DNA from 2 places in the Cellulosimicrobium sp. JZ28 genome. Region 1 is predicted to be linked to the other one. Evidence: riboswitches for the same ligand, from Rfam matches in the RefSeq annotation. Region 1 holds a riboswitch; the other holds the start of a gene.
What was found. A riboswitch is a leader RNA that binds a small molecule or an ion and turns the genes downstream of it on or off. The one in region 1 is predicted to bind cyclic di-AMP.

Region 1 (3,256 bases):
CGGTGGGACGTCCCCAGCAGGGAGGTGCCGGCGTCGGACAGCGCCCGGACCTGCGCGGCGCGGACCTTGGAGGGCCCGGACCCGAAGCGGCCGTCGGCCGGCAGGAGGTCCGAGGGGATCGTGATCGAGGTGTTCGCGAGATCGGGCACGGCGTCACCCTACGCGCGCGCGGCGCACCCCGGGAGCCTCGTCCACAGGCCGTGCGTCACCGCAGGGTCCGCGCCGGGGCCCGCGGGGAGGCGCGGGCCACCAGGCACCACGGGTGCCTCTGGACGACACCGCGGTCGGGTCACGGGCTCGCCATAGACTGACCCCCAGCGGCCCGCCGGTGCGGGCAGGCGCCCCGTGGAGCGACGACCGGGCGCCCCGAGCCGACGAGCGACTGGGAGCGTGACGTGACCGATCTGATCGATACCACCGAGATGTATCTGAAGACGATCTACGAGCTCGTGGAGGAGGGCATCGTCCCGCTGCGCGCGCGCATCGCGGAGCGCCTCGGCCACTCGGGGCCCACGGTGTCGCAGACGGTGGCGCGCATGGAGCGCGACGGGCTCGTCGTCGTCACGGGGGACCGCCACCTCGAGCTCACGCCCGCGGGCCACGAGAAGGCGACGCGCGTCATGCGCAAGCACCGGCTCGCCGAGCGGCTCCTCACGGACGTCATCAAGCTCGACTGGGAGTACGTGCACACCGAGGCGTGCCGCTGGGAGCACGTGATGAGCGAGCTCGTCGAGGAGCGGCTCCTCGGGCTGCTCGACCACCCGCACTTCGACCCGTACGGCAACCCCATCCCGGGCTTGCCGGAGCTCGGGGAGCAGCTCGAGGAGGTCGACTTCCTCGACGGCGTCGTGTCGCTCCCCGTCCACCTCGCCCAGCACGGTCTCGGCGGCGGCGAGGTGCGCGTCGTGCTCCAGCGGATCGCCGAGCCGGTCCAGGTCGACGTCGAGCTCCTCGCGCGGTTCGCCCAGGCCGGGGTGCTGCCGCGCCGCACGCTCGTGGTGCGCCCGGCGCCGGCCGGCGGGGTCACCGTGCAGGGAGAGGGTGCGCCGGTCGTCCTCGACCTGCCCGACGACGTCGCGCGCCACCTCTTCGTCGCCCGCGGATAGCCGCCCGTTCACCGGGGGAAACGCCGTGACCTGCGGCGATGCGAGGGGCCGTGTTCCGTCGTAATGGGAACGTGACTTTTGCCGAGGGGTCCTGTACGGTCGTCCTGCTCCGTCGGGATACCCATCTGGCGGAGACCTCGCGCGGAACGCCTAACCCTGTCACCGCGAGAGGCCCACGACGACCCGATGACAGGGACGGGGGACCCACTTCCGGGTGCTGGAGACAGCGCCCTTGGGGTGAAGCCCGACGGACTCCGGTCCGCCAGGCCGGGTGACTCTTCCACCCGAACCCGACAGCTGACCTCGCAGGCGTCCAGGAGAGGCAACAGTGACCGTGAGCACGACTCGCGCCCGCCACCGCGCGGCGCGGCGTCCCGTGACGCCACTCAGCACCATCGCCCAGGCCGCATCGGACCAGATGTCGAGCGTCGGTCGTCGTACCGCCGTCGTCGCCGCGTCCTCCGGCCTCATCGTCTCGATGATCGGCGCCGCCGCCCCCGCGACGGCCGCCCCGGTCGACAACGAGTCCGGCAAGCTCAACGCCGTCGACCTCAGCGCCCTCACCGCGCAGGCCCGCCAGGCCCTCGAGGCCGCCCCGGCCGTGACCGTCGCGGCCGACGCGGCGTTCACCATCGAGGAGGCCCCGGTCACCGTGACCCCGGCCCCCGAGCCGGAGCCGGAGCCCGAGCCCGAGCCCGTCCGCACCACGCAGACGAGCCGCACGCAGGAGCGCCAGTCCACGCAGTCGTCGTCCGACGAGTCGCAGGCCTCGGCCCAGCAGGAGGCCTCCGTCGGCGCCCCGGCGTCGGCCTACGGCTCGTCGATCGTCTCGATCGCGGCCCGCTACGTGGGCGTCCCGTACGTCTACGGCGGCACCACCCCCGACGGCTTCGACTGCTCGGGCTTCACCAGCTACGTCTACGCCCAGGTCGGCATCAACCTGCCGCGCACGTCGGGCGCCCAGGGTTCGGTCGGCACCAAGGTGTCGCGCGACCAGGCGCAGCCGGGCGACCTCATCTGGACGCCGGGCCACATCGCCATCTACGCGGGCGACAACATGATGATCGACGCCCCGCGTCCCGGGAAGTCGGTCCAGTTCCGCCAGATCTGGCAGTCGAACCCCACCTTCATCCGCGTGGCCTGATCGCTCACCCGATCAGGACCCCCGCGGTCACTGGCTGGACGAACCCCGTCCGCTCGCACTCAGCGCGAGCGGGCGGGGTTCGTGGCATTCTTGACGTGTTCGTGACTCGTGGCAGACGGACGGCCGGGCCTGGTCTCGGCTAGGTTGGTCGTCCGATGGCACCGGGCCGTCGAGAGGAGAGTCGCTCATGACCCGCACGGAATCCGTCCTCGTCGGTGTCGACGGCTCGGCGCCGAGCCTCCACGCCCTGGACTGGGCCGCGGCGTACGCGCTGCGCGTGGGGTGGCCCCTCCACATCGTGTGCACCTACTCGTTGCCGTCGTTCACGGCGGCGTCGCTCGACGGCGGCTACGCGGCCCTCGACGACTCGGCCATCCAGGAGGGCGCGCGCGCCGTCCTGGAAGAGGCTCGCGCCCGCGCCGAGGGCGCCGGGGTCCGCACGACGGCGACCGTCACGACCGGCGACGCCGCGGGGGTCCTCGTCGAGATGTCGCGCGAGCACGCGCTCGTCGTCGTCGGCACGCGGGGGCGCGGCGGCTTCACCGAGCGGCTGCTCGGCACCGTCTCCTCCGCGCTGCCCGCGCACGCGCACTGCCCGACGGTCGTCGTGCCGTACCGCGCGGGCGGGAAGGACGACGAGGGCGGCGCGCAGGAGCTGCCGCCGGTGCGGGACCTGCGCCGGATCGTCGTCGGGGTGGACGGGTCGCCGTCCGCGGAGATCGCGCTGCGGCACGCGATCCGTCAGGCCCGCGCCTGGGACGCCGAGCTCGTCGCGGTCGCCGGCGTCCCCGTCGGTGCCGGTGCGGGCCTCCTCGCGTGGCTGCCGGCGTCGATCGACCACGAGCAGGTCCTGGCCGACGTCACCGAGGGGCTGAACGTCATCATCGACCGCCACGAGGCGGAGCACCCCGGGCTGACGATCAAGCGCATCGTGCTCGACGGCACGGGTGCGGAGCTCCTCACGGAGTTCTCCACGGCGTCCGATCTCATCGTCGTGGGCTCGCGC
Region 2 (3,256 bases), 1.2 Mb from region 1:
GAGGAGTCCGGCGCGATGGACCACGAGGCGATGGGCCACGGGTCCATGGACGGGATGATGAGCGAGGAGGACATGCAGGCCCTGGACGCCGCGCAGGGCGCGGAGGCGGGGCAGCTGTTCCTCGAGCAGATGATCGTCCACCACGAGGGTGCCGTCGAGATGGCGCAGACCCAGGTCGACGAGGGCGAGAACGCGGACGCGGTCGCGATGGCGCAGGAGATCGTCGAGACCCAGCAGACCGAGATCTCCACCATGGAAGACCTGCTCGCGTCGAGCTGATCCCGCCCCGCGGGGCGTGCGCGCTGTCGCACGCGTCTGACGTGCGCGCGCCCCGCGGGCCCAGGCCGAAGGACCTCACACCGTGCTCAACCCTGCCCTCACGAGGCGGGTGACCGGGTGGGCCGCAGCGGGATCCGTGCTGCTGCTGGCCGCCTGCACCCCGACTCCACCACCGACACCCGACGCGACGACGCTCGCGTCCCAGGGCCTGCCCGACTTCGGGCACGTGCACGACGTCCAGGTCGTGGGCGACGACCACTCCGTCCTCATCGCCACCCACACCGGGGTCTGGACCCTCGGCGACCCGTTCGAGGACGACCCCGGGCCGGTCGAGCGGGTCGGCACGGGCCGCCAGGACACGATGGGCATGACCCTCGCCGTCGACGGCACCGTGTACGCCTCGGGCCACCCTGCGCCCGGGGAGCAGCCGGAGCTCGAGAAGCCCAACCTCGGGCTGATCCGCAGCACCGACGGCGCCGCGACGTGGGATCCCGTCTCCCTCACCGGGGAGGTCGACTTCCACGCCCTGAGCACCGCGAGCACCGGCGACGGCACCGTCCGCGTCGTCGGGCTGGACTCGGGGACCTCGACCGTGCTGGTCAGCGACGACTCGGGCGAGACGTGGTCGCGGGGCGCGACCGTGGAGGCCCGCGACCTGCACCTCCTGGACGCGGACCCGGACACGGTCGTCGCGACCACGCCCACCGGTCTGCAGCTCAGCCGCGACGGCGGCCGGAGCTTCGCCCCCGACCGGGCGGCGCCCGCCCTCGTGCTCGTCGACGACGAGCGGGGCGGAGCGCTGATCGGGCTCGATGCCAGGGGGGTCGTCTGGACCGGCACGCCCGGTACCGAGAGCTGGGACAGCCACGGCACCGCGCCCGAGGGCGTGCAGGCCATGACCTACGTGCCCGACGACAGCCCTGGCAACCAGCCGTGGATCCTCGTCGCCACGGAGACCGGCCTGTTCACCAGCCGCGACCTCGGTGCGAGCTGGGACGCGGCGCTCGGCGCCGACCGCGGGTGAGACGTCGCCCGCAGCCTCATGCTCCTCGCGGAACGGTCCGCGAGGGATCCCGGAGGGTGCCGAGCCCTGTCAGCTCCGGGAGCACGCCATCGACCACCACGACAGCGGCGGGGGAACCTCACGCGAGCACCGCGGTGCTCTGGGGTGAAGCCGGGCCGCAACCACCGGTCCGACCGGGTCACTCTCCGACCCGAACCCGACAGCTCACCCCGTAGGCACGAAGGAGACCACCATGAACGCAAGAAACCCGGGACGCCACCGTGCGTCCCACCGACCGATCACGCCGCTGACCTCGATAGCCCGCACGGCGCAGGAGGGGACGGCGAACGCCGCCCGTAAGGGTGTCCTCCTGGCCGCCGGGTCGGGGCTGCTGGTCTCGGGGTTCGCGGCACCTGCCAGCGCCGCGCCGAGCACGGAGCCCCAGGCCGTGTCCGGGGTCGATCTCAGCGCGCTGACCGAGCAGGCCCGCCAGGCGCTCAGCGCCGCACCGGCGGTGACCGTCTCGGCCGACGCGTCGTTCGCGATCGAGCAGGCACCGGTGACAGTCACCCCCGCACCGGAGCCGGAGCCGGAGCCGGAACCCGAGCCGGAGCCGGAACGCCAGGAGCATCCGTCCCGCAGCGAGGAACGGACGAGCACCTCGGCGGAGCAGGGTGCCACGGAGGAGGCCTCGGCTCCCGTCGCGGTGCCGTCGTCGGCGGCGGGCTCGGCCGTGGTCAGCATCGCGGCGCGCTACCTCGGCGTGCCGTACCTCTGGGGCGGGACGACCCCGGACGGGTTCGACTGCTCCGGCTTCACGTCCTACGTCTACGCCCAGGTCGGCATCGACCTGCCCCGGACCTCGTCGCAGCAGCGGTACGCGGGGACGGTGATCTCCCGAGACCATGCGCAACCCGGTGACCTGATCTGGAGCCCGGGGCACATCGGCATCTACGTCGGGGACAACCAGCAGATCGAGGCTCCGTCGCCGGGCAAGACCGTCCGGTACGGGGAGATCTGGCAGTCCAACCCCACCTTCATCCGGGTGGGCTGACCGCAGGAGGGCCCCACCCGGCGGGTGGGGCCCTCCCTCGGCCGATATACCCTTGTGGGGTATGGCTCGCGGGCGTCGGTCCCGTCGGCACGACAGGAAGAAGGACAGGCATGGCGTCCCGGGGACATCGCGGCGAGCACGGACCGACGGCGGTCCGCCACCAGGCCCGCCACCAGGTGCGGCACCAGGGCATCGACGCGTGACGGCGACGACCTCGACCGACGAGACGACCCCCACCGACGAGCGGGGACGTCGTCCCCGCCCAGGGCGCACGGTGCCCGGCATCACGGCGTGCGGGCTGTGCGCGGGGGAGACGCTGGCCGCGACCGACACCCGTCCGGGCGGGCAGCTCGAGCGTCTGCGCCGGATCGCCGAGAGCGGGGACGCGCGCCTGACGGTCGTGGACTGCCTCGACGCGTGCGAGCGCGGGGACGTCGTCGTGGTGCGGCCGGTGCCCGCCGCGCGTGCCGCCGGCCCCGCCTGGTTCGAGCAGCTGGCGGGCGACGAGCTCACCGCCGCCCTGCACTCGTGGATCCGCGCGGGCGGGCCGGGCCTGGCGCCCCTGCCCGACCAGCTGGCCCCGCGGGTGATCTCGACCCAGGCCGAGGTACCACCGCCCCCGGACGTCGCCGCCGCGGGCTGAGCGTCGGTCACCTACGCTCGGGGCATGCCGACCGTCCTGCTCGTCCGTCATGGCCGCACCACCGCGAACGCGAGCGGCATCCTCGCCGGGCGGGCCGACGGCGTCGCGCTGGACGCCGTCGGGCGCGACCAGGCGGCCCGGGCGGCCGAGCGCGTCGCGGGCGTGCCGCTCGCGCGGGTCGTCACCAGCCCGCTGGAGCGGTGCCGGCAGACCGCGCGAGCCCTGCTCGATCACCAGGCGGACGACCCGGAGTCGTTGACCGAGCACGGGATCACCG

Region 2: linked by a shared signal. The riboswitch ahead of BJP59_RS08385 (C40 family peptidase) and the one ahead of BJP59_RS13570 (C40 family peptidase) in region 1 are both predicted to bind cyclic di-AMP.

Annotation. Positions count from the first base shown of each region.
Region 1 is NZ_CP017660.1:3,035,032-3,038,287, reverse strand. It holds gene serC (phosphoserine transaminase) at 1-149, opposite strand, end outside; gene BJP59_RS13575 (metal-dependent transcriptional regulator) at 396-1,106, shown strand; cyclic di-AMP (ydaO/yuaA leader) riboswitch at 1,273-1,433, shown strand; gene BJP59_RS13570 (C40 family peptidase) at 1,441-2,250, shown strand; gene BJP59_RS13565 (universal stress protein) at 2,438-3,256, shown strand, end outside.
Region 2 is NZ_CP017660.1:1,816,193-1,819,448, reverse strand. It holds gene BJP59_RS08395 (DUF305 domain-containing protein) at 1-279, shown strand, start outside; gene BJP59_RS08390 (F510_1955 family glycosylhydrolase) at 362-1,303, shown strand; cyclic di-AMP (ydaO/yuaA leader) riboswitch at 1,378-1,536, shown strand; gene BJP59_RS08385 (C40 family peptidase) at 1,536-2,336, shown strand; gene BJP59_RS08380 (hypothetical protein) at 2,536-2,979, shown strand; gene BJP59_RS08375 (histidine phosphatase family protein) at 3,004-3,256, shown strand, end outside.